3 regions of the Streptomyces sp. P1-3 genome follow, and region 2 is predicted to be linked to each of the others. Evidence: riboswitches for the same ligand, from Rfam matches in the RefSeq annotation. Region 2 holds a riboswitch; each other region holds the start of a gene.
What was found. A riboswitch is a leader RNA that binds a small molecule or an ion and turns the genes downstream of it on or off. The one in region 2 is predicted to bind cobalamin.
Positions count from the first base shown of each region.

Region 1: linked by a shared signal. The riboswitch ahead of ACQUSR_RS10555 (ribonucleoside-diphosphate reductase subunit alpha) and the one ahead of ACQUSR_RS24070 (prenyltransferase/squalene oxidase repeat-containing protein) in region 2 are both predicted to bind cobalamin.
Region 3: linked by a shared signal. The riboswitch ahead of metE (5-methyltetrahydropteroyltriglutamate--homocysteine S-methyltransferase) and the one ahead of ACQUSR_RS24070 (prenyltransferase/squalene oxidase repeat-containing protein) in region 2 are both predicted to bind cobalamin.

Region 1 covers NZ_CP192512.1:2,572,078-2,581,717, forward strand. Annotated here, with positions in the region: gene ACQUSR_RS10540 (DUF3311 domain-containing protein) at 92-364, shown strand; gene mctP (monocarboxylate uptake permease MctP) at 361-2,010, shown strand; cobalamin riboswitch at 2,155-2,312, shown strand; gene ACQUSR_RS10550 (hypothetical protein) at 2,287-2,433, opposite strand; gene ACQUSR_RS10555 (ribonucleoside-diphosphate reductase subunit alpha) at 2,438-4,849, shown strand; gene ACQUSR_RS10560 (ribonucleotide-diphosphate reductase subunit beta) at 4,849-5,874, shown strand; gene ACQUSR_RS10565 (hypothetical protein) at 5,956-6,288, opposite strand; gene ACQUSR_RS10570 (hypothetical protein) at 6,416-6,691, opposite strand; gene ACQUSR_RS10575 (hypothetical protein) at 6,972-7,730, opposite strand; gene def (peptide deformylase) at 8,023-8,652, opposite strand; gene ACQUSR_RS10585 (tetratricopeptide repeat protein) at 8,727-9,640, opposite strand, start outside.
Region 2 covers NZ_CP192512.1:5,653,113-5,662,752, forward strand. Annotated here, with positions in the region: gene ACQUSR_RS24050 (ECF transporter S component) at 1-34, opposite strand, end outside; gene ACQUSR_RS24055 (ABC transporter ATP-binding protein) at 200-1,957, opposite strand; partial or broken gene ACQUSR_RS24060 (energy-coupling factor transporter transmembrane component T) at 2,440-3,543, opposite strand; gene ACQUSR_RS24065 (SCO2322 family protein) at 3,648-4,364, opposite strand; gene ACQUSR_RS24070 (prenyltransferase/squalene oxidase repeat-containing protein) at 4,787-6,085, opposite strand; cobalamin riboswitch at 6,240-6,377, opposite strand; gene ACQUSR_RS24075 (MBL fold metallo-hydrolase) at 6,441-7,478, opposite strand; gene ACQUSR_RS24080 (aldehyde dehydrogenase) at 7,674-9,143, shown strand; gene ACQUSR_RS24085 (ferredoxin) at 9,148-9,381, shown strand; gene ACQUSR_RS24090 (glyceraldehyde-3-phosphate dehydrogenase) at 9,505-9,640, shown strand, end outside.
Region 3 covers NZ_CP192512.1:650,606-660,245, reverse strand. Annotated here, with positions in the region: gene aceA (isocitrate lyase) at 1-1,185, shown strand, start outside; gene aceB (malate synthase A) at 1,293-2,885, shown strand; gene ACQUSR_RS02890 (3-hydroxybutyryl-CoA dehydrogenase) at 2,882-3,772, shown strand; cobalamin riboswitch at 3,900-4,095, shown strand; gene metE (5-methyltetrahydropteroyltriglutamate--homocysteine S-methyltransferase) at 4,295-6,619, shown strand; gene ACQUSR_RS02880 (MMPL family transporter) at 6,795-9,080, shown strand; gene ACQUSR_RS02875 (DUF2867 domain-containing protein) at 9,130-9,640, opposite strand, start outside.

The DNA.
Region 1 (9,640 bases), 3.1 Mb from region 2:
ATATACGGACAGGTAGTGACGGGCGTCGTACCCCTGGCCTAGATTTCGTGCGCATTACCGCAGGTGATCAACGAGGGGGCGGAGCCGCCGCATGTCCGAAAAACCCGGTACACAAGGCATCAGACCGGTCGTCACACCCTCGCGTGTGGTGATCGGTCTCTGCCTGGTCACGCCGTTCGTCGCGATGCTGTGGGTCGGCTCGTACGCGAAGGTCGACCCCAAGGCGTTCGGGATCCCCTTCTTCTACTGGTACCAGATGCTGTGGGTGCTGATCTCGACCGGGCTGACGGCGATCGCGTACGTCCTGGTCCGCCGTGAGCAGCGGGCGCTGCGCGCGTCCCGCGAGGGGGGTGCGGCGAAGTGAACGACGGAGTGAACGGCGTGGCACTCACCGTCTTCATCGTCTTCTTCCTGGCCGTCACCGTCATGGGCTTCATGGCCGCGCGCTGGCGGGCGGCCGAGAACGCCGACAACCTCGACGAGTGGGGTCTGGGCGGGCGCAGCTTCGGCACCTGGATCACCTGGTTCCTGCTGGGCGGCGACCTGTACACCGCGTACACCTTCGTCGCGGTCCCGGCCGCGGTGTACGCGGCGGGCGCGGCCGGCTTCTTCGCCGTCCCGTACACGATCCTCGTCTATCCGCTGATCTTCACCTTCCTGCCCCGCCTGTGGTCCGTGTCGCACAAGCACGGGTACGTCACCACCTCGGACTTCGTCCGCGGCCGCTTCGGCTCCAAGGGGCTGTCGCTGGCCGTCGCGGTCACCGGCATCCTCGCCACGATGCCCTATATCGCGCTGCAGCTCGTCGGCATCCAGGCGGTGCTGGACGTGATGGGCGTCGGTGGCGGCGAGGACACCAACTGGTTCATCAAGGACCTGCCGCTGCTCATCGCCTTCGGCGTGCTCGCGGCGTACACCTACTCCTCCGGGCTGCGCGCGCCCGCGCTGATCGCCTTCGTCAAGGACACCCTGATCTACATCGTCATCGTGGTGGCGATCATCTACATCCCGATCAAGCTGGGCGGCTTCGACGACATCTTCGCCAAGGCCGGGGAGGCGTTCTCGCAGCCGAACGAGGCGACCGGGAAGCCACGCGGCGCACTGGCGCCACCGGAGGCCTCGCAGTGGGCGTACGCGACGCTGGCGCTCGGCTCCGCGCTGGCGCTGTTCATGTACCCGCACTCCATCACCGCGACGCTCTCCAGCCGCAGCCGTGAGGTGATCCGCCGCAACACCACCATCCTGCCGCTGTACTCGCTGATGCTCGGACTGCTGGCGCTGCTGGGCTTCATGGCGATCGCGGCGGGCGTGAAGGTGGAGAACGGGCAGCTCGCCATCCCGCAGCTGTTCGAGGACATGTTCCCGGACTGGTTCGCGGGCGTGGCGTTCGCCGCGATCGGCATCGGCGCGCTGGTGCCGGCCGCGATCATGTCGATCGCCGCGGCGAACCTGTTCACCCGCAACATCTACAAGGACTTCCTCAAGCCCGACGCCACCCCGGAGCAGGAGACGAAGGTCTCCAAGCTGGTCTCCCTGCTGGTCAAGGTGGGCGCGCTGGCCTTCGTCCTGACCATGGACAAGACGGTGGCGATCAACTTCCAGCTACTGGGCGGGATCTGGATCCTGCAGACCTTCCCGGCACTGGTGGGCGGTCTGTTCACCCGCTGGTTCCACCGCTGGGCGCTGCTCGCGGGGTGGGCGGTCGGCATGGTCTACGGCACGGTCGCGGCGTACGGCGTGGCCAGCCCCACCCAGAAGCACTTCGGCGGCAGCCAGAAGGAGATCCCGGGCATTGGTGAGATCGGCTACATCGGCCTGACCGCCTTCGTCCTGAACGTGGCCGTCACGGTCGCCCTGACCGTCGTCCTGCGGGCCCTGAAGGCGCCCGACGGCATCGACGAGACCTCCCCCGAGGACTACACGGCGGACGCGGGCGACCCGCGCGCCAAGGCCGAGCCGGCCGTGGAGGCGGCCGGGGCGGCGCCGGTGAAGACGCCGGGCGGACACTGACGGCGCACGGCGCACAGCCGCGAGGTAGCGTGGAGGACAGGGGCGTGGCGCTCTCGCCGCGCCCCTTCCGCATGCCGGCGTACGCCTCCAACAGCCTCCCGATATAGCACATTCGTGCGAAAGCTCAAACCGAGTGACACAACATGTGGTGGCGCGTGCGGCAGTCAACACAAGATGTATGCTCATCCTCGCTGTCGCCGCAGGGGAATCCGGCGCGAATCCGGAACTGTCCCGCAACGGTGTACGTGTGTGCTTTTGCGTGCGCGTGAAGTCCGACTACCTGCCGACGGCCTCGAACACGTCCGGGCCTCGCGGGTTGGGCCGGTGGACGCTGCGCGGCATGCCCTGCTCCGGTACGGCACGCCCGTATGCGCCCATCGCGCACCACCCCTCCTGGCCCCCCAGCCGAGCGAGGGAGAGCACTTCCGTGACCATCGCGCCCGCCGATCCGGTTTCAGCGGCCCAGGACTCCAAGGGCTCCGCGGCCGCCACCGACGCGCCCGGAACCGCCCTGTTGCGTACCCTGACCGATCTCACCGCGGATCTTCCCGCCACCGACCCCGGCAAGGTCGCCGCCGCCGCGCTGCGCGGCCGGCACGCCGGGTCCGACGAGGCGGAGTTGCGGGCCCTGGCCACCGAGGCCGCCGCCGGCCTGATCTCCGAGGAACCGGAGTACTCCCGGCTCGCCGCCCGGCTGCTGACCCTCGCCATCGCCGAGGAGGCGGCCGGGCAGGGCGCGGTCTCCTTCTCCGCCTCCGTCGAGGTGGGCCACCGCGAGGGCCTGATCGCCGACTCCACGGCCGCCTTCGTACGGACCCACGCCGCCCGCCTGGACACCCTGGTCGACAAGACGCTGGCCGACGGCGCCGACGACCGCTTCGGCTACTTCGGCCTGCGCACCCTGCACAGCCGCTACCTGCTGCGCCACCCCATCACCCGTCAGGTGGTCGAGACCCCGCAGCACTTCCTGCTGCGCGTGGCCTGCGGGCTGGCCGAGGACCTCTCGGACCGGGCCCTGGAGGACGTCTGCGAGCTGTACCGGCTGACCAGCACGCTGTCGTACCTGCCCAGCTCCCCCACCCTGTTCAACTCCGGCACCCGCCACCCGCAGATGTCGTCCTGCTATCTGCTGGACTCGCCGCTGGACGAGCTGGACTCGATCTACAACCGCTACCACCAGGTGGCGCGGCTGTCGAAGCACGCCGGCGGCATCGGCCTGTCGTACTCCCGCATCCGGGCCCGCGGGTCACTGATCCGAGGCACGAACGGGCACTCCAACGGCATCGTGCCGTTCCTGCGGACCCTCGACGCCTCGGTCGCCGCCGTCAACCAGGGCGGTCGCCGCAAGGGCGCGGCCTGCGTCTACCTGGAGACCTGGCACGCGGACATCGAGGAGTTCCTGGAGCTGCGGGACAACACCGGTGAGGAGGCCCGCCGCACCCACAACCTCAACATCGCGCACTGGATCCCGGACGAGTTCATGCGCCGGGTCGAGGCCGACGCCGACTGGTCGCTGTTCTCCCCGTCCGACACTCCCGAGCTGGTCGACCTGTGGGGCGAGCGGTTCGACGAGGCGTACCGCAAGGCCGAGGCCGAGGGCAAGGCCATCAAGACCGTCTCCGCCCGGCAGCTGTACGCGCGGATGATGCGGACGCTCGCGCAGACCGGCAACGGCTGGATGACGTTCAAGGACGCCGCCAACCGCACCGCCAACCAGACCGCCGAGCCCGGCAAGGTCGTCCACTCCTCCAACCTGTGCACCGAGATCCTGGAGGTCACCGACGACGGCGAGACGGCCGTGTGCAACCTGGGCTCGGTCAACCTGGCCGCGCACCTGGGCGCGGACGGCGACATGGACTGGGAGAAGCTGGACCGCACGGTCCGTACGGCCGTCACCTTCCTCGACCGCGTGGTGGACATCAACTTCTACCCCACGGAAGAGGCCGGGGCCTCCAACTCCCGCTGGCGGCCGGTGGGCCTGGGTCTGATGGGCCTTCAGGACGTGTTCTTCCGGCTGCGGCTGCCCTTCGACTCCGCCGAGGCCAAGGCGCTGTCGACCAAGATCTCCGAGCGCATCATGCTCGCGGCGTACGAGGCGTCCTGCGACCTCGCCGAGCGGCACGGCCCGCACCCCGCCTGGTCGGCGACCCGCACCGCACGCGGCGTGCTGCACCCCGACCACTACGCCGACGCGCAGATGACGTGGCCCGAGCGGTGGGAGGCGCTCCGCACGCGGATGTCCACCTCCGGCATGCGGAACTCGCTGCTGCTGGCCATCGCCCCGACGGCGACCATCGCGTCCATCGCGGGCGTCTACGAGTGCATCGAGCCGCAGGTCTCCAACCTCTTCAAGCGCGAGACGCTCAGCGGTGAGTTCCTCCAGGTCAACTCCTACCTGGTGGACGACCTGAAGCGGCTCGGCGTGTGGGACGCGCAGACCCGCGAGGCGCTGCGCGAGTCCAACGGCTCGGTCCAGGACTTCGGCTGGGTGCCGCAGGACATCCGCGACCTGTACCGCACGGCGTGGGAGGTGCCGCAGCGCGCGCTGATCGACATGGCCGCCGCGCGCACCCCGTACCTCGACCAGAGCCAGTCGCTCAACCTCTTCATGGCGTCGCCCACCATCGGCAAGCTCAGCTCGATGTACGCGTACGCCTGGAAGCAGGGGATCAAGACCACGTACTACCTGCGTTCGCGCCCGGCGACCCGGATCGCACAGTCCGCGCGCGCCAACGGGGCCACCGCGGCCGCCCCGATCCCCGCCCAGCAGGCCACGCCCGACGCCGAGGCGATCGCCTGCTCCCTGGAAAACCCCGAGTCCTGCGAGGCCTGCCAGTAATGAGCAACACCCCAGAAAGCCGTTCGAAAAACCTCCTGGACCCGGGCTTCGAGCTCACCCTGCGGCCGATGCGGTACCCGGACTTCTACGACCGCTACCGCGACGCGATCAAGAACACCTGGACCGTGGAGGAGGTCGACCTCCACTCCGACGTGGCCGACCTCGCCAAGCTCTCGCCGGGCGAGCAGCACCTGATCGGGCGGCTGGTCGCGTTCTTCGCCACCGGTGACTCGATCGTGGCGAACAACCTCGTGCTCACGCTGTACAAGCACATCAACTCCCCCGAGGCGCGGCTGTACCTGTCGCGGCAGCTCTTCGAGGAGGCCGTGCACGTCCAGTTCTATCTGACGCTGCTGGACACCTACCTGCCCGACCCGGACGACCGCGCCGCCGCCTTCGACGCGGTGGAGAACATCCCGTCCATCCGGGAGAAGGCCCAGTTCTGCTTCAAGTGGATCAACGAGGTCGAGAAGCTGGACCGGCTGGAGTCCAAGGCGGACCGCCGCCGCTTCCTGCTCAACCTGATCTGCTTCGCGGCGTGCATCGAGGGCCTGTTCTTCTACGGCGCCTTCGCGTACGTGTACTGGTTCCGGTCGCGCGGCCTGCTGCACGGCCTGGCCACCGGCACCAACTGGGTCTTCCGGGACGAGTCCATGCACATGGACTTCGCCTTCCAGGTCGTGGACACCGTCCGCCAGGAGGAGCCGGACCTCTTCGACGAGGAGATGGGCAAGCAGGTCACCGCGATGCTGGAGGAGGCCGTCGAGGCCGAGCTGCAGTTCGCCCGCGACCTGTGCGGGGACGGCCTGCCGGGCATGAACACCGACTCCATGCGCGACTACCTCCAGTGCGTGGCCGACCAGCGGCTGGTCCGCCTCGGGCTCCCGGTCCGCTACGGCTCGGAGAACCCCTTCTCCTTCATGGAACTGCAGAACGTCCAGGAGCTGACCAACTTCTTCGAGCGGCGCGCCTCGGCCTACCAGGTCGCCGTGGAGGGCTCGGTCTCGTTCGACGACGAGTTCTGACAGACAACGGCCGATGGCCGGACCGGGTCCCCACCCGGCTCCGGCCATCCGCTATGTGAGAAGAGCGCCCGCGACGATGGCTCAACGCTCCTTGTTGCTCGGTGCGTGGTTGGAGCAGTCCACACGCGCCTTCTCTTGGGGCTTCGGGTGCTCCTCGTACTGCACCCAGTCGAAGAGCAGATCTGTAGGCCGGGGTAGCTTCCCCCAGAGGAGTCCGGTCACGCATGACTGGACTTGGCTGACGTGATACTTGCCGTCCTTGCTGCGGTAGTCCGTCTTGTCGCTGCAGACGACGTTGCCGCTGTCGTCCCGCTCGCAGGCGGCGGCCGGGGCGCCCTGTGCCGCACCCGCGTATGTCGTCGTCAGTCCCGCGAGAACCGCGGCGACCAGCGCCACCTTCTTCCAACTGACCATGCGTCACGTCCCTTTTTGTGATCGATGTTCGGACGGGCAGAACATCAGAGAAGGGTCCCGGCGCCGGGCTTGTGGCTCGGACGCCGGGACCCATGTCACTTACTTACTCACCTGCTGGGCGCGATGCTCAGTGCCCGAGAGCGTGGTTGCTGCAGTCCTGGCTCGTGCCCGTCTTGGCGTACGCGTTGCCGTTCTCGCCCTCGGCGAACAGGTTGCCCAGGAGGTTGCCAAGGATGTTGATCCCACCCAGCACGTTCACGTTGAGGTCGTGGGACTTGCAGGAGCTGTGCTGCTTGACGTCGATGTCCGGGCCGTGGCCGCCGGCCGCGGCAGTGCCGGCGCCAACGAAGCCGACGCTGCCGAGCATGGCTACCACCACGGCAGCCTTCTGAAGCTTGCGCATTTCTTCTCCGTTTGTTTGAGCGCGATGCGGTCCGTTTTGGACCAACTTCGTACAGTTACGGAGGTTAATGGAAGAACATCCCATTTTGTCCGACGACGCGCTGATTTGCGGAAGAATTATGGACGGCGCCCCGGAAACCCCGCTGAGCGCCAGGCAGTTGGGGTGCGACGCCCCGAGCGCGGCACGGCGACACGCCCCGGATGGGCGTAACGCGCGCCAGCGGGCCCCCTGGAGACCGATCCCCAGGGGGCCCGCTGCGAGCGTCGGCGTGAGGCGGACCTCAGCCGTGGAACTTGTTGAACGCGGTGTTCGGCTGGAGGCAGGTGAAGCCCTTCGTGTCAGCCGGCGAGAACACCCCGATCGGGATGTTGGTCTGAACGACCGTCTGCGGGCTGCACTCCTGCTCCGGGTGGAACACGTAGTTGTTCACCGGACGCTGTTCCTTCTGCTGGTGGTGGTGGCCACCCTGCTGCTGGTGGTGGCCACCCTGCTGGTGGTGACCGCCCTGCTGGTGGTGGCCGCCCTGGTGCCCGTGGCCGCCGTCGTGGTGGTGGCCGCCCGAGTTCTGGTAGTAGCCGGTGTTGTGCTTGTAGCCGCTGTGGTGCTCGTAGCCGCTGTGGTGCTCGTAGCCCAGCTCGGTCGGGCTGGACTGCGGCTGGGCGGCCTGCGTGGTGGACTGCGGCTGGGCAGCCGGCTGCGGGGCGGGCGCTTGAGGCGCGGGCGCCTGCGGGGCGGGTGCTTGCGGAGCGGGCGCCGGCTGCGGCTGGGCGACCTGCTGGTCGGCGGGCTGCGGGGCGGGCACCGGGAGCGGCGCGGCCTGCGGCGCGGGTGCCGGCTGCGGGGCGGGCGCCGGGAGCGGCGCGGCCTGCGGAGCGGGCGCCGGGAGCGGCGCGGCCTGCGGCTGACCCTGCGGCTGGAACTGCTGTCCGGCGCCGTTGTACCCACCGGGGGGAGCGTCGGCGTAGCTGGTACCGGCGCCTACGGTGACCAGACTGCCGACCGCCGCGACGACGATCGCGGCCTGTTGGAGCTTGCGCATGGAAACCCTTGGCCCTTCTGACATGTGCACGGGGGGTCTGATTACTCATTGCGAGTACGCGCACACTAGCAGTAGCAACAAGCCCGTTTCACGTCGCTATGCCCCCCGTGTCGGTCCACGATCGGCCGCCCCCCAAGTGCCCCCGGCCGCCTCGTGCACTACCCTGCCTCACCCGACCCCGTGCATGCGCCATGCTCATGCCAATATCCGGTTATGCGTAAGGGGGGCGGGATGGGTGAACCCTCCGCCCCCCTGGGGGTGAACCGCCGACGTCCGCCGTGGACGCGCCGCGTCAGTCGTTCGGGACGACCTCGTAGCGCGGCGTACGCTCCGCCATCTGCTGCATCACGTCCTTGCGCTCCCGCTTGGAGAGCCGGTCGATGTACAGCCGGCCGTAGAGGTGGTCGGTCTCGTGCTGGAGGCAGCGCGCGAAGTAACCCGTGCCCTGGACCGCGATCGGCTTGCCCTCGGCGTCCTGGCCGCGCACCACCGCGTAGTCGGGGCGGGCCAGCGGGGCGTAGGCGCCGGGCACGGACAGGCAGCCCTCGTTGGAGTCGTCCAGGAGGCGGCGCTCGGCCGGGACCTCTTCGAGCACCGGGTTGCACACCACACCGACGTGGCGTACGCCCTCGTCGTCCGGGCAGTCGTAGACGAACACCTTCAGGCCCACGCCGATCTGGTTGGCGGCGAGGCCCACGCCCTCCGCCGCCCGCTGGCTGGCGAACATGTCGTCGATCAGCGACGCGAGCTCGTCACCGAACTCGGTGACGTCGTCGCACTCCTGGTGCAGCACCGGGTGGCCGACGACCGTGATCGGGCGGACGGTGCCGCGCTCGCGATACGCCAGCTCGCGCTCCTCCGCGTCCACCGTGTCGTCGATGAACTCGTCGTCCGCCCGCTGATCCGTGTCCTGCTGTGCCATGGTCCGCCGCACGCCTTCCTCAAACCGTCAACCGTCGCCCTACAGGGTACGGCGCGGCCGAGGTGCCCGGGACGTCAGCAGACCTCTTCCAGGTCCCGCCACTCACGGGTGTCCGGGCTGTCCGCGACCCAGCCGTCCAGCAGCCCCCGCACCAGCCCGGCCGGGGCAGCGATCCCGCACTCCCGCTCGGGCACCCACAGCGACCCCGAGCCCGCGGTGCGGTGCCCCAGCGGTCCCGGATGGCCCGGCTCGCTGTGGTCATGCGGGTCCAGGTGCTCCCCGTCGCCCTCGTCGCTGGGCATCCGGCTCTCCGAACAGGAGCGGCACAGCAACCGCACCGACGAGGACCAGTCCTCGGCGGCGAAGCCCGCGTCCGCCGCCAGCCGCTCCAGCGCGTCCCGGTCCGCCTCCGTGGCCGCCTCCAGCAGCACCACCCAGGTCGGCACCGGGGACGGCGCCCACAGCTCGATCTCGTCGAAGACCGGGTAGGCCCGCACGGTGCCGTCCGCGCCCGTCGTCGTCCGCTCACCGTGCGGGACCCCGTCGTGCAGCACGACCTCGCCCCAGCGCCGCCCCGACGACGGCAGCGGGATGCTGAGCACCTCGATACGGGCCGGGTCCAGCCGCCGGCCCCAGACGACCTCGGCCTCGCCCTCCGGCGACAGCCGGACCGCCGCGCTGCCCAGCTCCATGCCCACCGGCTCGCCCACGGCCGCGCCCGGGTCCTGCTTGCCGGGCACCTTGAGCCCGTACGCCTGCCAGGCGCGGCGCGCCAGCGGCCAATCCTGCAGGGCGGTCGCGGCGATGCCCACGTTCCACCAGTCCGGGGCGCCGGTCTCGCGGTCCAGCAGGGTGACGGCGCGCAGGCCCGCGGCGCGCGCCTGCTCCCAGTCATGCCGGAACTTGTGCAGCAACGCCAGGTTGAACCACGACTCGGACAGCCACGGCTCCATATCGGCGGCCCGGGTCAGCAGCGCGCCGGCGTCCT
Region 2 (9,640 bases):
CGGGAGCTGTCGCGGGCGTACGGGCGGCGCTCACCGGGACACCTCCGGAGTGCGGGCGGCACCAGGCCGGAAACCTCCGGGGGGGGGGGGGGGGCGGCAACAGGCCGGGAACCTCCGGTGCGGGGGGCGGCACCAGTCCAGAAGTCTCCAGCGCGGGGGGCGGCAACAGGCCGGGAACCTCCGGTGCGGGAGGCGGCACTCATCCGGACACCTCCAGCGCCCGCCGCACCTGCGGCACCGTCAGCCAGGGCAGCGGCGCGAGCACCTTGGCGACCTGCGGGGCGAACGCGGGGGAGGAGACGACCACCTCCGCCGTCGGGCCGTCCGCCACCACCTCGCCGTCGGCCAGGATGACGACGCGGTGGGCCAGCTCGGCCGCCAGCTCCACATCATGGGTGGCCAGCACGATGGCGTGCCCGTCCGCCGCGAGCTCGCGCAGGACCTCGGCCAGCCGCGCCTTCGCCGCGTAGTCCAGGCCGCGGGTCGGCTCGTCCAGCAGGAGCAGCGGCGGCCGGGCCGTGAGGATCACCGCGAGCGCCAGCGCCAGCCGCTGACCCTCCGACAGATCACGCGGATGCGTGGTGTCGGGCACGTCCGGCAGCAGCCGCCCGACCAGCACCCGGCAGGTGCCCGCGGGCGCCCCCGCGTCCTGGTCCGCCGCCGCGCACTCGGCCGCGACCGTGTCCGCGTACAGCAGGTCCCGTGGCTCCTGGGGCACCAGCCCCACGCGGTGCAGCAGCTCGGCGGGCCGGGTGCGGTGCGGGACGGCGCCGTCGACGCGGACGGTCCCGGCGGCGGGTTCGTGCAGCCCCACGAACGCGGACAGCAGAGTGGACTTTCCCGCGCCGTTGCGGCCCATCAGCGCGACCGTCTCACCGGGCCGTACGGACAGGTCGACCGCGTGCAGCGTCTCGACGCGGTCGCGCCGCACCGACAGGCCCACCGCCTCGGCCAGCGGCGCGGCGGGCGCGGGCCCGCCCGCCGGGTCCGGGGCCTGCACGGGGGCTGAGGTGGGCGCCGGGCCCGGGGCCTGCGCGGGGGCTGGAGTGGGCGCCGGGGCGGGGGCCTGCGCGGGGTCCCGGGTGAACGCCGGGCCCGGGGCCGGCGCGCGGTCCGGGGTGAGTGCCGGGGCCGGGCCGGCCGCCGCCAGCCGCTCCCGCAGCGGGCCCGCCTTGCGGCGCGCGTCCCGTACCGACAGCGGCAGCGGCGACCAGCCGGCGAGCCGGCCCAGCGCCACCACCGGCGGGTGGACGGGCGAGACCGCCATGAGGTCGGCGGGCTCACCGGACACCGGCGCCTCGCCGGGACCGGGCAGCAGGACGACCCGGTCCGCGTACTGCACGACCCGTTCCAGCCGGTGCTCGGCCATCAGCACGGTCGTGCCCAGGTCGTGCACGAGCCGCTGGAGCACGGCCAGCACCTCCTCGGCCGCCGCCGGGTCCAGCGCCGACGTCGGCTCGTCCAGGACCAGGACACGGGGGTGGGTGGTCAGGACCGAGCCGATGGCGACCCGCTGCCGCTGTCCGCCGGAGAGCGTGGCGATGGGCCGCTCCCGCAGCTCGGCCAGGCCCAGCAGGTCCAGGGTCTCCTCGACCCGGCGGCGCATGGTGCCGGCGGGCAGCCCGAGCGACTCCATGCCGTAGGCCAGCTCGTCCTCGACCGTGTCGGTGACGAAGTGCGCGAGCGGATCCTGCCCCACCGTGCCGACCACGTCGGTCAGCTCGCGCGGGCGGTGGGTGCGGGTGTCGCGGCCCGCGACGGTGACCCGGCCGCGCAGCGTACCGCCGGTGAAGTGCGGTACGAGACCGCTGACGGCACCCAGCAGAGTCGACTTGCCGACACCGGACGGACCGACCAGGAGGCACAGCTCGCCCTCGGGGACGGTCAGATCGACCCCTTGGATCGCGGGACCGCCGGCGTCGGTGTACGTGACCGACACCTGCTCGAAACGGATCACTGCGAGGGCTCCTCGGGGTACGGATCGGAGGGCGGGGGAGGGGACGAGGCGCATGGCGGGGCGGACCGGCCTACTGGGCTGGGCCGCGGTGCCGGGCCCGGTGGGTCGGCAACCCCGGGGCCGCCGGCCGGGCCAGGCCGGCTGGCTGAGCTGGGCGGTTCTGCGGGGCCTGGGCGGTCGGCTGGGGCGGGTGGCTCTGCCGGGTCCGAGCGATCTGCTGGGCCCGAGCGGTCTGCCGGGGCGGGCGGCTCTGCCGGGTCCGATCGGCGTGGTGTGGTGAGGCGGTTCGACGGGCTGGGCTGCTCTGCCGGGCCCGGCGGGTCGGCAGGCCTCGGGCCGCGCGCCGGGTTCGGGCGGGCCGGAGGACCGGGCCGTTCCGTCCGGTCGGAGCGGCCCGCGGAGCTCGGACCGGACGGTCCGGCCTGCGCGGCAGGTCCGCCGGGCCGCAGCGACCGGCGCGGCGGTGCGGATCGCGGCGGTGCGGATCGGGGCGGGGCGGGCGCGACGAACGCGGGCAGCAGGCCGAGCAGCACCGACAACGCGGGCCACAGCGGCAGTTCCGGCGCCACAAGCGGGACCGCGGGCGGATGGAGCGTCAGCGGCGCGTAGTCGGCAGCCCAGATCATCAGCGCCGCGACGGCCGCGCCCGAGCCGGCGACCAGCCACGCCCGCGCCCCCCACCGGTCGGGCCGGTACCGGCTGCGCACCGACCGGCGGCGCCCCAGCCACAGCCCGCCCAGCGCGGCGGCCAGCCCGCCCAGCAGCACCGGCAGCCCGTACCCCGCGCCCTGATCGGCCAGCAGCCCGTACGTACCGGCGCAGACCCCGAACAGCCCGCCGAGCGTCAGCGCGGCAGTGGTGCGCCGTACGGCGCGCGGCACTTGGGCGGTACGCCCGTACCCGCGCGCGTCCATCGCCGCCGCCAGCGACACCGACCGCTCCAACGCGCCCTCCAAGACCGGCAGCCCGACCTGGAACAGCCCCTTGACGCCCCGGTCGGGGCGGCCGCGCAGCCGCCGCGCCGCGCGCAGCCGCTGGACGTCCGCGACGAGGTTCGGCGCGAAGGTCATGGCGACGACCACCGCGACGCCCACCTCGTAGAGCGCGCCGGGCAGCGACTTGAGCAGCCGGGCCGGGTTGGCGAGGGCGTTCGCCGCGCCGACGCAGATGAGCAGGGTGGCCAGCTTGAGCCCGTCGTAGAGCGCGAAGACCAGCCCCTCGGCGGTCACCGCACCGCCGATCCGCACGCCCTGGGCCCACTCGGGCAAGGGGACTTCGGGGAGCGTCACGAGCACCCGGGTGCCGGGGATGGGCGAGCCGAGGAGCACGGCGAACAGCAGCCGGATCGCGATCACCGCGACACCGAGCCTGAGGAACGCGCCGTAGGACCGGGCCCAGGGCGCGTCCGTGCGGCGCGCCGCCACGACGTAGCCCGCGACGCCGATCAGCAGCCCGAGCAGCAGCGGATTGCTGGTCCGCGACGCGGCGGTCGCCAGCCCGAGCGCCCACAGCCACCAGGCGCCCGCGTGCAGGGCATCGCGCCGCGAGCCCTCCGGAGCCCGCAGCCGCGCCACGGCGGCCCGCATCCGCCGGACCGGGTCGCCGCCGTGTCCGGCCGGGGTCCCCTCGCCGTGGTCCGGCAGCGCACCCGGGTCGCTGTCGGGCCGCCGCGCGTGCGGTCGTTCGGCGGTCATCCGCGCCGGCGGCGGGTCTGCCACCACGCGGCCGCGCCGAGCGCGACCACGGCGGCGGCCCCGCCGATCAGGCCGGTCGACGGCCCTTCGCCGCCGTCGTCATCGCCGTCGGCGCGCTCGCCGGACCGCTCCGGACGGGCCGTGCCCGTCGCCGCCCCGTCCCCGTCCTCGCCTCCGGAACCGGAGCCGTCCGCCTGCTCCGCGCAGCCGGAGCGCGGGTAGTCGGCGATGGCGCACAGCAGCGCGGACGAGTCGTAGCGCAGCGGCTTCGCGACGGCCGCGAGCGCCTCCGCCGCACTCGCCCCACCGCGGACCCGCGCGCATTCGGCACGGGCCGGGGGCGGGGTCTCGCCGCCGCGCGCGTGGGCCGCCGTACCGAAATCGATGACGACGGCGACCCGCTTGGCGCCGCCCTTGGCCGGGGTGCGGGCGCAGATCGCGTCGAAGTCGGGGGCGCCGCGCGGCTGGGCGGCGTTCCCGGAGTCCTCGCTGACGGCGAACCGGAAGCCGATGGTGTCCCCGTCGTCCGGCCGCGCGGTCGACGGCCCCTGGGTGGCGTATGTCCACTCCCCGCCGTCCCGCTCCCAGAACGACCAGTAGCGGTAGCCCTGGGCGTGCGCGGGGGCGGCGCCCAGGACGGCGATCAGCAGCCCGGCGCACAGCGACGAGGCCAGCGCGGCCAGCCGGGCGAGGGCTCCTCGCCCGGCGGGCACCCCCGGCCTGGCCGGGACCCGCCGCCTGGTCGGCGCCGCGCCCCGCCTGAGCTGCGTGCCCGGCCAGGCCGGGATGTCCTGCCCAGCGGGTACGCCCGGCCCGGCCGGTACGCCTAGCTCAGCGGGTACGCCCGGCCCGGCTGGTACGCCTAGCTCAGCGGGTACGCCCGGCCCGGCCGGTGCGCCCCGCCCAGCGGCTACGACCCTCCCGGCCAGCACCCCCGGCCCAGCGGGTACGCCTAGCCCAGCGGCTATGCCCGGCCCGGCGGGTACGCCCAGCCCAACGGGTATGCCCACCCCAGCGGGTACGTCTCGCCCAGCCGTCACGCCCGGCTCCGCCGTTACGCCCCGGCCCTCCGGCGCACGCCGCGCGAGCAGGGCCGCCCGCCCGTACGGACGCCGCGCCACGGACCGTACAGCCATCAGAGCTGCTGCTTCTTCCGGCCGCTGAGCAGGAAGCCGATGCCGATGCCCGCGACGGCGCACACGCCGATGAACCACCACAGGCCGAAGGGGCTGTCGCCCTCGTCCTTCTTCTCGTCCTCGTCGGCCTGCTTCTGCGTGCCGGAGTGGTCCGACGCGGCCGCCGGCTTGGGGCCGGTGGCGTTCAGTTCCCGCACCAGGTCCGTGCCGCCGAAGTCGCTCGGGTCCCCACCGGCCGCGCGGGTGGCCAGGACCAGCTTGGCCAGCGCGCCCGGGTCGCCCTTCGCCCACGCGACCGCCCCGCTGTCCTTGCTCTGGAGCCAGGCGAGCGGCTTGGCGGCCGCGGTCCGGTGCTCGCCCGCCGCCAGCGCGAGGACCGCGTCCGCGGTGCCGCCGAGGTCGGGCGCGGGGTCCTGGCCGGGCATGGCGGGGGCCATCAGGTGCTGGTCGTTCCCGGCCAGCTTGGCGGCCAGGTACGCGTCGGCCGCGTCGGCGGCGTCCTCCGCCGCGTCCGCGCCCTTGGCCTTCGTGTCGCTCTTGTCGGCGTCCGCCCCGCACTCCAGCGGCTCGACCGCCTCGTCGTCGTCCCTGCCGACCGGCTCGAACACGAAGCCCTGGCCGGTGGCGCCGAGCGCGGCGGCCACGGTGGCCACGTCATTGGGCTCCAGTTCGCCCTTCTTGGGCTGGTACGCGAACGCCCCGCGCGCGTCCTTCTTCGCGTCGCAGCCCAGCCGCAGCGCCAGCAGCGCGTCGTACGGGGTCTTCCCGCCCTTCGCTGAGGCGGTTTTCGCCGGGTCCTGCCGGGCGGCGGCGAACGCGCCGATGGCCACGGCCGTGGAGTTGGCGTCGCTGGGGCTGCCGGGGTTCACGCCCCAGCCGCCGTCCTCGTTCTGGTTCTTCTTCAGCCAGCCGATGCCCTTCTCGACGGCCGCGCCGTGCCCACCGACCGCGGCGAGCGCCTGCACGGCGGCCGCGGTGGCGTTGCTGTCGGCATTCTTCGCCGCGCACGGGGTGGCGGTCTCGTGCCGGAAAGACACAAAGCCGCCGTCGGCGCACTGCTGCCCGGCCAGCCACTTCACGCCCGACGCCGCCGGGGTGACACCGACCGCGTCCTGGGCGAGCAGCGCCAGGGACTGCCGCCATACACCGTCGTACGTGGGGTCCTTGGTCCCGTACAGGCCCTGCGGAAGCGCGGACGGCTTCGGGGAGGGCGCGTCGTCGGCGAACGCGGCCGGGGCGGTGGCCGCGCCGAGGACGACGGAGACGGCCAGGGCCGCGGCGCTGCGGCGTACGTTCATGGACGGTGCCTCTCGATGTGTGTTCGGGGGTGTTCCGCACGCAGCTGGGGGCACGGTCCTCCACCCGCGCGCGACACGCACATGGTGGCACCGGGCTCAGCTCCGCAGACCTCGACGGTGCCGCGCACCGGTCGCGGCGGCCACCGGTGCGCAGGAGCCTTCGTCGTGGCCGACGGGTGCTCCGGCTCGTACGGCAGGCCGGCCGTCACCGGCGGACGCGGGCCGTACTCACGGTTGCGGGTCAGCGCCGGAATCGCACCGGCTTTCCCCGATCGGTCACGGATGAAGTTGTGCACGCCCACCTTAACGGGCGCCTCATCCGGGGCGCGGTGGGGCATCCGGCGGCGGGCGGGGCTCACCGCGCCTGGTACGCGACCGGGTCGGTGCCCGGCACCGCCGCCGCCCGCCCCCGCTTCACCAGGTGCCGCAGGTGCGCCTCCGCCTCCGCGACCGCGATGTTCCGCGAACCGTACGGGATGTCCGCCCAGGGGCGGTTCCAGCGCATGCGCTCGGCGAGCTGCCAGGGCGTGTGCGGGGTGGCCAGCAGGTTCCGTACGCCGTCCAGGCGCGCGGCGTGGTGGTCGAGCAGTTCGCCGACGCGGCGGGCGGCGCCGGTGAACGGGTGCTGGTGGGCGGGGAGCACCTCGGCCGGGCCGAGCCGGCCGACGCGGCCGAGCGAGTCGAGGTAGTCGCCGAGGGGGTCGGCCTCGCCGGCGTTCGCGCCGTCGTCCGGGTCCTCGTAGAGGCCGATGTGCGGGGAGATGCCGGGGAGCAGGTGGTCGCCGGAGAAGAGCCGGCCGCTGCCCGTCGCGCCCGCCGGGTGCCGCTCCTCTAGGTGCAGGCAGACATGGCCCGGGGTGTGGCCCGGTGTCCATACGGCCCGCAGTCTGCGGCCGGGCAGATCGAGGAGGGCGCCCGGGGTGATGTGCCGGTCGGGCAGCGCGGCGGCGAGTCCGGGAAGGGCGCCGGCGTGTCCCGCGGCGCGGGCGGCGCGCAGCGGGGCGAGGTGGTCCTCGGGTGCCCCGGCGGCGGTCAGCCGGTCGGTGAGGTAGTCGAGCCAGTGGCCGGGCGCGGCGGCGCAGGTGCGACGCACCACGGCCGCGTCGGCGGCGTGCATCGCCAGCCACGCGCCGGACGCCTCGCGCACCCGGCCCGAGAGCCCGTGGTGGTCGGGGTGGTGGTGGGTGAGGAGGACGCCGTGGATGTCCGACACGGCCGTGCCGCAGGCGGTGAGGCCGGTGGTGAGCGCGTCCCAGGCCGCCGGATCGTCCCAGCCGGTGTCGATCAGGACCGGGCCGCGATCGGTGTCCAGGAGGTGGACGAGGGTGTGGCCCAGCGGATTGTCGGGGATCGGGACCGGGATGCTCCACACGCCGCCGCCGTGCGAGGTCACCCGGCGGGCCTCCGGTCCGTCGGCCCGCCATCCCGCCCGCCCCGCCGCTTGCCCTTCCGCGTGTCCGGTCACCGAACCCCCTGTCGCCGCACGGCCGTTGCCCACTATAGCGAGAACTGGTATCAGTTCTGACGCAGCGTCAGTTATTGTCGAAGCCGGAGCCGGGCGACGGCCGAATCCCTGGAGGTTCCCACCATGACGGACCCCGCGACCGGTCGTGTCGAGTACGGCCACCTCGTCATCGGCGGCGCCCCGGCCGAACCCGCGGGCCGGGACGTCATCGAGGTCGTCTCACCGCACACCGAGGCGGTCATCGGCCGCGTACCGCACGCCACCCGCGAGGACGTGGACCGGGCGGTCGCCGCCGCGCGCGCCGCCTTCGACACCGGCCCCTGGCCGCGTACCGACCCCAAGGAGCGGATCGCGGTCGTCACCCGGATCAAGGACGCGATCGCCGCCCGGCACGAGGAGATCGCCCGGACCGTCACCGCCCAGAACGGCAGCCCGTACTCCTGGAGCGTCCTCGGCCAGGCGCTCGGTGCGGTGATGGTGTGGGAGGCGGCCCTAGCGGTCGCCCGTGACGCCGGCTACGAGGAGCGCCGAACCGGCATCCTGGGGCCGCTGCTGGTGCGGCGCGCGCCGGTCGGGGTGGTGGCGGCCGTCGTGCCGTGGAACGCCCCGCAGTTCGTGGCCGCGGCCAAGCTCGCGCCCGCGCTGCTGGCAGGCTGCCCGGTGATCCTCAAGCCCTCCCCGGAGGCCCCGCTCGACTCGTACCTGCTCGCGGAGATCGCCGCCGAGGCGGGGCTGCCGGACGGCGTGCTGTCCGTCCTGCCCGCGGGCCCCGAGGTCGGCGAGTACCTGGTGGGTCACCCGGGCGTCGACAAGGTGTCCTTCACCGGGTCCGTGGCGGCGGGCCGGCGGGTCATGGAGGTCGCCGCGCGCCACCTGACCCGGGTGACGCTGGAGCTGGGCGGCAAGTCGGCCGCCGTCATCCTGCCCGACGCCGATCTGGACGCCGCCGTCGCCGGAATCGTCCCCAACGCGTGGATGAACAACGGCCAGGCGTGCGTCGCCCAGACCCGCATCCTCGCCCCGCGCGGCCACTACGCGGAGATCGCCGAACGCCTCACGGCCGCCGCCGCCGCGCTGGTCGTGGGCGACCCGTTCGACCCGGCCACCCAGGTCGGCCCGCTGGTCGCACGGCGCCAGCAGCAGCGCTCCCTCGACTACATCGGCATCGGGCGGCGCGAGGGCGCCGAACTGCTCACGGGAGGCGGCCGCCCGCCGTCCCCGGAGACCGGCTGGTACGTCGAGCCGACACTCTTCGGGAACGTCCGCAACGAGATGCGGATCGCCCGTGAGGAGATCTTCGGCCCGGTCATCTGCCTGCTGCCGTACGAGAGCGAGGAGGAGGCGGTACGGATCGCCGACGACTCCGACTACGGGCTCTCCGGCAGCGTCTGGACCTCCGACGTCGAACGCGGCATCGGCGTCGCCCGGCGCATCCGCACCGGGACGTTCTCCGTGAACACCTTCAGCCTCGACATGCTCGGCCCGTTCGGCGGCTTCAAGAACTCCGGGCTGGGGCGGGAATTCGGCCCCGAGGGGTTCGCCGCGTACCTGGAGCACCAGACGATCCACCTGCCGGCCGACTGGGAGGGCTGAGGCGATGGGGGACCGCTGGCGGGTGGCCGTCGACCGCGGGCTGTGCGTCGGCTCGGGGATGTGCGTCCATACGGCGCCCGGGGCGTTCCGGCTCGACTCGGCCCGGCGGTCGCGGCCCGTCGACGCCGAGGTGCCGGCCTCGGACGCGGTGCTGAGCGCGGCGGAGGGCTGCCCGGTCGAGGCCGTTCTGCTGCGCCTGAGCGACACCGGCGAACCCGTCTTCCCCCCGGAGGACTAGGCCGTTTCCCCCGGGTGCGGACCCGCGGCCCGATCACGGCGGCCCGCTCAGGGGGCACCGTTGAATGATCAAAACGGCGAGGGGGTTAGCATATGAGCGCCGCCTAGCTCGAAAGATATCCACGTGACTGTCAACGACGACTCGTTCACCAACTGGAAGAACCGCGAGGAGATCGCGGAGTCGATGATCCCGATCATCGGGAAGCTGCACCGGGAGCGGGACGTCACCGTCCTGCTTCACAGCCGCTCCTTGGTGAACA
Region 3 (9,640 bases), 5.0 Mb from region 2:
GTGGTGCGCCTGTCCGGCAGCGTCCGCGAGGAGCACACCCTGGCCAGGCGCGGAGCCGAGCGCCTGTGGCGCCAACTGCACGGCCAGGACTACATCCACGCCCTCGGCGCGCTCACCGGCGGCCAGGCCGTGCAGCAGGTCAGGGCCGGGCTCCAGGCCATCTACCTGTCCGGCTGGCAGGTGGCGGCCGACGCCAACCAGGCCGGGCACACCTACCCCGACCAGTCCCTCTACCCCGCCAACTCCGTGCCGCAGGTGGTGCGCCGGATCAACAACGCGCTGCTGCGCGCCGACCAGGTCGCCACCGCGGAAGGCGACGGGGACACCACCGACTGGCTCGCGCCGATCGTCGCCGACGCCGAGGCCGGGTTCGGCGGCCCGCTGAACGCCTTCGAGCTGACCAAGGCGATGATCGCCGCCGGAGCGGCCGGCATCCACTACGAGGACCAGCTCGCCTCCGAGAAGAAGTGCGGCCACCTCGGCGGCAAGGTGCTCGTGCCCACCGCCCAGCACATCCGCACCCTCAACGCCGCCCGTCTGGCCGCGGACATCGCCGACGTCCCGACCGTCATCGTGGCCCGTACCGACGCGCTCGCCGCGAACCTGCTGACCAGCGACGTCGACGAGCGGGACGCCCGGTTCTGCACCGGCGAGCGCACCGCGGAGGGCTTCTACCGGGTCGAGAACGGCATGGCACCGGCGATCGCCCGCGGCCTGGCCTACGCCCCGTACGCCGACCTGCTGTGGATGGAGACCGGCACGCCGGACCTGGCCCAGGCCCGGGAGTTCGCCGAGGCCATCCACGCCCGGTACCCGGACCAGATGCTGGCGTACAACTGCTCGCCGTCGTTCAACTGGAAGGCGGCGCTGGACGACGACCAGATCGCCAAGTTCCAGCGGGAACTGGGGGCGATGGGCTACCGCTTCCAGTTCATCACGCTGGCCGGCTTCCACTCGCTCAACCACGGCATGTTCGACCTGGCCCGCGGCTACGCCGAGCACGGCATGACCGCCTATGTCGACCTCCAGGAGCGGGAGTTCGCCGCCCAGAGCGAGGGCTTCACCGCGGTGCGGCACCAGCGCGAGGTCGGCACCGGCTACTTCGACCTGGTGTCCACCGCCGTCAACCCGGCCTCCTCGACCACCGCGCTGACCGGCTCCACCGAGGAAGAGCAGTTCCACTAGGCACCCCGTCGGCCGGGGCGCCACCCCGCGCCGGGCAACCCGCAGACAGGTGGGGGCCGGCCACTCCGCTTCACCCGGCCCCCACCGCTCCGCCCGAGGAGACCCGCATGTCCGCTACCCAATTGAGCAGCCGCGTCCAGGTTCTGGGCGAGCCGGGCGACCGCCACGACGAGATCCTCACCCCCGCGGCACTGGACTTCATCGCCCGCCTCGACGCGGCCGTCGCCGGCCGGCGCTTCGAACTGCTCGCCGAGCGCCGCCGCCGCGCCGAACGGCTCGCCTCCGGCGCACCACTGGACTTCCCGCTCGCGACCACCGCCATCCGCGCCGACCCCGACTGGCGCGTCGCCCCGCCCGCGCCGGGCCTGACCGACCGCCGGGTGGAGATCACCGGCCCGCCCGAGCGCAGGATGACCGTCAACGCCCTCAACTCCGGGGCACAGGTGTGGATGGCCGACTTCGAAGACGCCACCGCCCCCATCTGGGACAACATCATCGGCGGCCAGCTGAACCTGCTCGACGCCTGTCGGCGCCGCATCGACTTCACCACCCCCGACGGCAGGGCGTACCGGCTCGGCGACGACCCCGCCACCATCATGGTCCGCCCCCGCGGCTGGCACCTCACCGAGCAGCACCTGCTCATCGACGGCCGCCCCGTGCCCGCCTCACTCGTCGACCTCGGGCTGTACTTCTTCCACTGCGCCCAGCGGCAGATCGACGCCGGCCACGGCCCGTACTTCTACCTGCCCAAGCTGGAGAACCGTTACGAAGCCCGCCTGTGGAACGACGTCTTCGTCATCGCCCAGGACCTGCTCGGCATCCCGCGCGGCACCATCCGGGCCACCGTCCTCATCGAGACCATCACCGCCGCCTGCGAGATGGAGGAGATCCTCTACGAACTGCGCGAGCACTCCGCCGGGCTGAACGCGGGCCGCTGGGACTACCTCTTCAGCCTGATCAAGAACTTCGCGCACCGCCCCGACTTCGTCCTCCCGGACCGGGCGAAGGTCACCATGACCGCGCCGTTCATGCGCGCCTACACCGAACTGCTGGTACGAACCTGCCACAAGCGGGGCGCCCACGCGATCGGCGGCATGGCCGCCCATGTCCCCAGCCGCGACGCGCAGGCCAACGAGGCGGCTCTCGCCACGGTGCGCCTGGACAAGGAGCGCGAGGCCGAGGACGGCTTCGACGGCTCCTGGGTGGCCCACCCCGGCCTCGTCCCCGTCTGCCGCGACGTCTTCGACGGAGTGCTGGGCGACCGGCCCCACCAGATCGAACGCACCCGCGACGATGTGGAGGTGACCGCCGCCGACCTGCTGGCCGTCCGCCGCGTCAGCGGCCCGCCGACGCCCGAAGGCATCCGCGCGAACATCGCCGTCGCCCTGCGCTACTTCGACGCCTGGCTGCGCGGCAGCGGCGCCGTCGCGCTCCACGGGCTCATGGAGGACGCCGCGACCGCGGAGATCGCCCGCTGCCAGATCTGGCAGTGGGTACGCCACGGCGCCGCCGACCGCGACACCGTGCTGCGGCTGCTCGACACCGAGCGCGCGGCCCTGGAACGAGAACGACCCGACGCGCGCGCCGCGGAGGCCCGGGGCATCCTCGAACGCACCGCGCTGGCGAAGGAACTTCCGGCGTTCTTCACCCCCGACGCCTACGCGCGCCACCTCGTCCGCCGGCCGGAGGTGCGGTCATGAGCGCCTCCCTCCAGACCGTGAGCGGGTCCGTCCAGCGGGTCGGCGTGGTCGGCGGCGGCCAGATGGGCGCCGGCATCGCGGAGGTCTGCGCCCGCGCCGGGCTCGACACCGTGGTCTGCGAGGCGGACGCCGCGGCGGCCCGCGGGGCCCGGGAACGCGTGGCCGCCTCCCTCGAACGCGCCGTCCGGCGCGGCAGACTGGACCGCGTCCGCGCCGAGGACGCGCTTGCCCGGCTCGTCTTCACCGGCAGCCTCGACGACCTGGCCGACCGGCAGCTCGTCGTCGAGGCCGCCGTGGAGAACGCGGACGTGAAGACCGGGATCTTCGCCGCCCTCGACAAGATCGTCGAGGATCCGGAGGCGGTGCTGGCCACGAACACCTCCGCCATCCCCGTGATGCGCCTCGGCATGGCGACCCAGCGCGCCGACCGCGTGCTGGGCCTGCACTTCTTCAACCCGGTGCCCGTCATGCCGCTGGTGGAGATCGTCACCTCACTGCACACGAGCGCCGAAACGGTCCGTACCGCCGAGGACTTCGCCACCGCGACGCTCGGCAAGACCGCGATCCGCTCCCAGGACCGATCAGGGTTCGTCGTCAACGCCCTGCTCATCCCCTACCTCCTCGCGGCGATCCGGATGGCCGAATCCGGCTTCGCCACCGCCGCCGACGTGGACGCCGGCATGGAGCTGGGCTGCGCCCACCCGATGGGACCGCTCAAGCTGGCCGACCTGATCGGCCTCGACACGGTCGCCGCCATCGCGGAGTCCCTGTACGGCGAGTTCAAGGAGCCCCTCTACGCCCCGCCGCCGCTGCTCCAGCGGATGGTCGAGGCGGGGCTGCTCGGGCGGAAGACGGGCCGGGGATTCCACACCTACGACCGGGGCTGAGGGGCCCTGGGCCGGGGCCGGGGCCGAGGGAACCCGGGCCGCCGCGGGGCGGGGCGTGGAGCGGGCGACCGACCTGCTCCACGCCCCCGCTGCGCTGACGTTCCGTCCGGCGCTAGGCTGGCGGATGCAGCTGGTTCGCCCTGCCCGCCAGGCAGGCGCGTCGTAAGAGGGAACCCGGTGGGAATCCGGGACTGCCCCGCAGCGGTGAGCGGGAACGACCGCCGTCACACGCACTGGACCCGGCCGGGTCTGGGAAGCGACGGCCAGTAGGTGTCCGCCCTTCACGGGCGGAAGCGCCCGCGAGTCCGAAGACCTGCCCGTTGCCCGCGCGCGACCGATCGCGCGCGGAGATCTCGGTGACCTCGAGGGCGGGTCGGCGGTACTCCCGGACGCAGTCCGGGGGAGTCCACAGCGGGCGGACGCACACCGATCGTGGTGCGGTTTCCGCCTCGCTCGCCATCCCTTCGCGCCCTCGTCCCGTACCGGGATCTGTCAGGAGACACGCTCGCGAAGGAGAGTTCCGTGACAGCGAAGTCCGCAGCCGCGGCAGCACGGGCCACCGTGTACGGCTACCCCCGGCAAGGCCCGAACCGGGAACTGAAGAAGGCCGTCGAGGGCTACTGGAAGGGCCGCGTCAGCGCCGACGCCCTCCGGGAGTGCGCCGCCGCCCTGCGCCGGTCGAACTGGCGGCAGTTGGCCGACGCCGGCGTCCACGAGGTGCCGACGGGCGACTTCTCGTACTACGACCACGTCCTGGACACCAGCGTCATGGTCGGCGCGATTCCCGCCCGGCACCGCGCCGCCGTCGAGGCGGACGCACTCGACGGGTACTTCGCGATGGCCCGCGGCACCCAGGACGTGGCGCCGCTGGAGATGACCAAGTGGTTCGACACCAACTACCACTACCTGGTGCCCGAACTCGGTCCTGACACCGTCTTGACCGCCGACTCCACCAAGCAGGTCGCCGAGTTGAAGGAGGCCCTCGCCCTCGGGGCGGCCGCACGGCCGGTACTGGTCGGACCCGTCACCTACCTCCTGCTGGCCAAGCCCGCCCCCGGCGCCGCGGCGGACTTCGTCCCGCTGACGCTCCTCGACCGGCTCCTTCCGGTGTACGCCGAGGTGCTCGCCGACCTGCGCGCGGCCGGCGCCGAATGGGTGCAGCTCGACGAACCCGCCCTGGCCCAGGACCGCAGCCCGGCCGAGCTGAACGCCGCCGCCCGCGCCTACCGGGACCTGGGCGGCCTCGCCGACCGCCCGAAGCTGCTGGTCGCCTCCTACTTCGACCGGCTCGGCGAAGCCCTGCCCGTCCTGGCCAAGGCGCCGGTCGACGGACTGGCCCTCGACTTCACCGAATCCGCCGCCGCCAACCTCGACGACCTCGCCGCCGTCGGCGGGCTGCCCGGCAAGCGCCTGGTCGCCGGTGTCGTCAACGGCCGCAACATCTGGATCAACGACTTCGAGAAGTCCCTGTCCACCCTCGGCACGCTCCTCGGCCTCGCCGGCCAGGTCGACGTGTCCGCCTCCTGCTCCCTGCTGCACGTCCCGCTGGACGCCACCGCCGAGCGCGACATCGATCCGCAGGTCGCCCGCTGGCTCGCCTTCGCCCGCCAGAAGACCTCCGAGATCGTCACCCTCGCCCGCGGCCTGGCGCGGGGCACCGACACCATCGCGGCGGAACTCGCCGCCAACCGTGCCAGCCTGGCCTCCCGCGCGGGCTCCGCGCTCACCCGCGACCCGGCGGTGCGCGCCCGCGCCGCGGCCGTCACCGACGCCGACGGCCGCCGCTCGCAGTCGTACGCCGAACGGGCGGCCGCCCAGCGCGCCCACCTCCGCCTGCCCCTCCTGCCCACGACCACCATCGGCTCCTTCCCGCAGACCACCGACCTGCGTGCCGCCCGCGCCGACCTGCGCGCCGGACGCATCGACACCGCCGCCTACGAGGAGCGCATCAGGGACGAGATCCGGGAGGTCCTCTCCTTCCAGGAGAAGGCCGGGATCGACGTCCTGGTGCACGGCGAGCCCGAACGCAACGACATGGTGCAGTACTTCGCCGAGCAGCTGACGGGCTACCTCGCCACGCGGCACGGCTGGGTCCAGTCCTACGGCACCCGCTACGTCCGGCCGCCGATCCTGGCCGGCGACATCTCTCGCCCCGAACCGATGACGGTGCGCTGGACGACGTACGCCCAGTCACTCACCGACCGCCCGGTCAAGGGCATGCTCACCGGCCCCGTCACCATGCTGGCCTGGTCCTTCGTCCGCGACGACCAGCCGCTGGGCGACACCGCCCGCCAGGTCGCACTCGCCCTGCGGGACGAGGTCGGCGACCTCGAAGCGGCCGGCACCTCGGTGATCCAGGTGGACGAGCCCGCGCTGCGCGAGACGCTGCCGCTGCGCGCGGCCGACCGTCCGGCGTACCTGGAATGGGCCACCGAGGCGTTCCGCCTGACCACCAGCGGGGTCCGCCCGGACACCCAGATCCACACCCACATGTGCTACGCCGAGTTCGGCGACATCCTCCAGGCCATCGACGACCTCGACGCCGACGTCATCAGCCTGGAGGCCGCCCGCTCCCACATGCAGGTGGCCCGGGAACTCGCGACGTCCGGCTACCACCGCGAGGCCGGCCCCGGTGTCTACGACATCCACTCCCCGCGCGTCCCGACCACGGCCGAGGCCGCGGCCCTGCTGCGCAAGGGGCTCGACGCCATTCCCGCCGAGCGGCTGTGGGTCAACCCCGACTGCGGGCTGAAGACCCGCGGCTGGCCCGAGGTACGGGCCTCGCTGGAGAACATGGTGACGGCGGCCCGCGACGTCCGGGACGGCCTGCCCGCCACGACGTCCTGAGGTGCTTGCCCGCCGCGGCCTCCTGAGATGACAGCGGCCGGGACGGACGCGCGCTTTGTCCGCCCCGGCCGCGGCCGCGGCAAGCCGTGAAGATCCCACCCGGTCGCCGCCTCCCTTTCACCCGTTCTCCGGTGACGGGGTGCGGCGACCGGCAGGGCGGGCATTGAATGCTCGCATGCGGGCGCCACAGCCTCCGCGTGAGCGGGCCACATCCGGTGCACCGCGGCCGAAGGGCGGGTTGCGGCGCATCGGCGAGTGGTGCGCCCGCCACTTCGTAACCGTCATCGTCCTCTGGCTGGCCGCCCTCGCGGGACTCCAGGTACTGGACCGGGCGCACGGGGGCGAGTACTCGGACGACTTCACGCTGTCCGGCACGCAGTCGCAGGACGGCATCGACGTACTCAAGGCGCATGAACCGGCGGCCGGCGGCTACAGCGCCCAGATCGTGCTGCACGACGCCGCCGAGCCGCTCACCGATGTCAGCGGCCAGGTCTCCTCCGCCGTCGGTGACCTCAAGAAGCTGCCGCACGTGCTCGCCGTGCAGAACCCGCTGCCCGCACCAGGATCGAAGCCACCGCCGAAGCCCACCGGCGGCCAGGACGTCGGGCCGCTGTCCACCGACCAGAAGACGGCCTACATCACCGTCCGCTTCGACGTGCAGCCCTCGACGCTGGGGGACGACTACCTGGACGGCGTGGACGACGCCGTCCAACCGCTGAGGACGGCGGGCGTCCAGGTGGAATACGGCGGTCCGCTGGGCGAGCTGGACCGGCCGAGGCCGGACGACCGCGCCAGTGAGGCCATCGGCTTCGGGGTGGCGATCGTGGTGCTGCTGATCGGTTTCGGCAGCGTCCTGGCCGCCGGGCTGCCCCTGCTGACCGCGCTGATCAGCGTGATCTGCGGCCTGGCCGGCCTGGGGCTGCTGGCGGCCGCGTTCACCTTCGCCACCGTCTCACCGACGCTGGCCACGATGATCGGTATCGGCGTCGGGATCGACTACGCCCTGTTCCTGGTCACCCGGCACCGGCAGAACCTCATGCACGGCGCGGATCCGGTGCGCGCCGCCGGCCTGGCCACGGCCACCAGCGGCCGGGCGGTGCTGGTCTCGGGCTGCACCGTCATCATCGCGCTGGCCGGACTGTGGGTCTCCGGGATCTCCTTCATCGGCAAGCTGGGGCTGGCCGCGGCGGTCACCGTGGTCTCCGCGGTCCTCGGGGCGATCACCCTGGTCCCCGCGCTGCTGGGGCTCATCGGGCGGCGGATCGACACGTACCGCGTGCGCACCCCCATCGCCGAGTCGGACGCGGGGCCCGGGGAGGAGGCCCACGGCGGCTGGCATCGCCACGCGCAGCGCGTGGAGCGCCACCCCTGGTGGTTCCTGGCCGGCGGCGTCATCACCCTGGCCGTCCTGTCGATCCCGCTCTTGTCCATCCAGCTCGGGCACATCGGCGACGGCGCGGACCCGAAGTCGTTCACGGACCGGCGCGCCTTCGACCTGATGTCCTCCGCCTTCGGGCCCGGCTCGAACGGGCCGCTCACCCTCGTCATCGACCAGAGCCGGGTTCCTCAGGCCGACCGGTCCGCCCTGTCCGCACAGGCCCAGAAGGCCCTCACCGACGTGCCGGACGCGGCCACGATCACCCCGCTGACGCCCACGTCGGACGGCGACGTGCTGATCGCCACCGCCTACTCCGACGAGGCTCCGCAGGACGAGACGACCGTCGACCTGGTCAACCGCCTCACGGACGACGTGCTGCCCGAGGCGGTGTCGGGGACCGAGGCCACGACGTACGTGACGGGCACGACCGCCGCGCAGGTCGACTTCCTCGACATCGTCTCCAGCCGGCTGCCGCTGATCATCGCGGTGGTCGTCGGCCTGGCCTTCGTCGTCATCGTGATCGTCTTCCGCGGGCTGCTCGTCGCGGTCAAGGCGGCGGTGCTCAACGTGCTGTCGATCGCGGCCTCCTACGGTGTCGTGGTGGCGGTGTTCCAGTGGGGCTGGGGCGGTCCGGCACTCGGCGTCTCGGGGGATGTGCCGATCGAGAGCTATGTGCCGATGATGATGTTCGCCATCGTCTTCGGGCTGAGCATGGACTACGAGATCTTCCTGCTGTCCCGCGTCCACGAGGCATGGCTGGCGACCGGGGACCCGAAGGCGAGCGTCGCGCACGCGCTGGAGATCACCGCCCGCGTCATCACCTGTGCGGCGCTCATCATGGTCAGCGTCTTCGCGGCCTTCATCGTCAGCGACAACATCGTCGTCAAGATGCTCGGCCTGGGGCTGGCGGCGAGCGTGCTCATCGACGCCACGATCGTCCGGCTGCTGCTCGTGCCCGCCGCCATGACCCTGCTCGGCAAGTCCGCGTGGTGGACTCCGCGATGGCTGGACCGGCTGCTGCCGCACATGGACGTCGAGGGCGAGGGCGAACGGCGCGCCTCGCCCTCGGCCCCCGCCGACTGACAGCGGGCCCGGGCCCCGCGCAGGCTGTGCTGTCAGCCCAGGGGACGGGCTAGGGCGCGGGCGGCGAGTCCTGCGGCGTGCCGGCCCGCCACTCCCGTGCGATGCCTCGCATCAGCGGCGGGTACACGATCAGGTGCCGGAACGGTGCTATCGCGGCCATGTACGCCTTCCCGAACACGCCGTTCGGCTTCACCAGAACGGCCATCTGTCCCCGGTACCCACCGGCGCCGTCCGGGACCCAGGTGATGTGCATCACCCCGTGACAGGTCCGGTTGCCCATCTCCGCCGCCCACTCGTTGTCCGTCAGATAGACCGACTTGAAGGGCAGGCGGTCGAACTCCGGTCCGGACGGGCCGTCACGCAGATCGGCCGGCAGCCGGTCGCGCAGCGTCGGCACCCGGGAACCGACGCCGGCGCCCGGGTCGTCCCAGCCGAGCAGCTTCCCGAGCTTCCAGCGGATCGCGAAGAGCGTGCGGGCGGCCCAGGACGGGTTGTCCGACGTGTCGCCCGCGGTCGTCTGCCGCACCAGTCGCGGGAAGTCGTCAGGGCCTCCCGGCGTG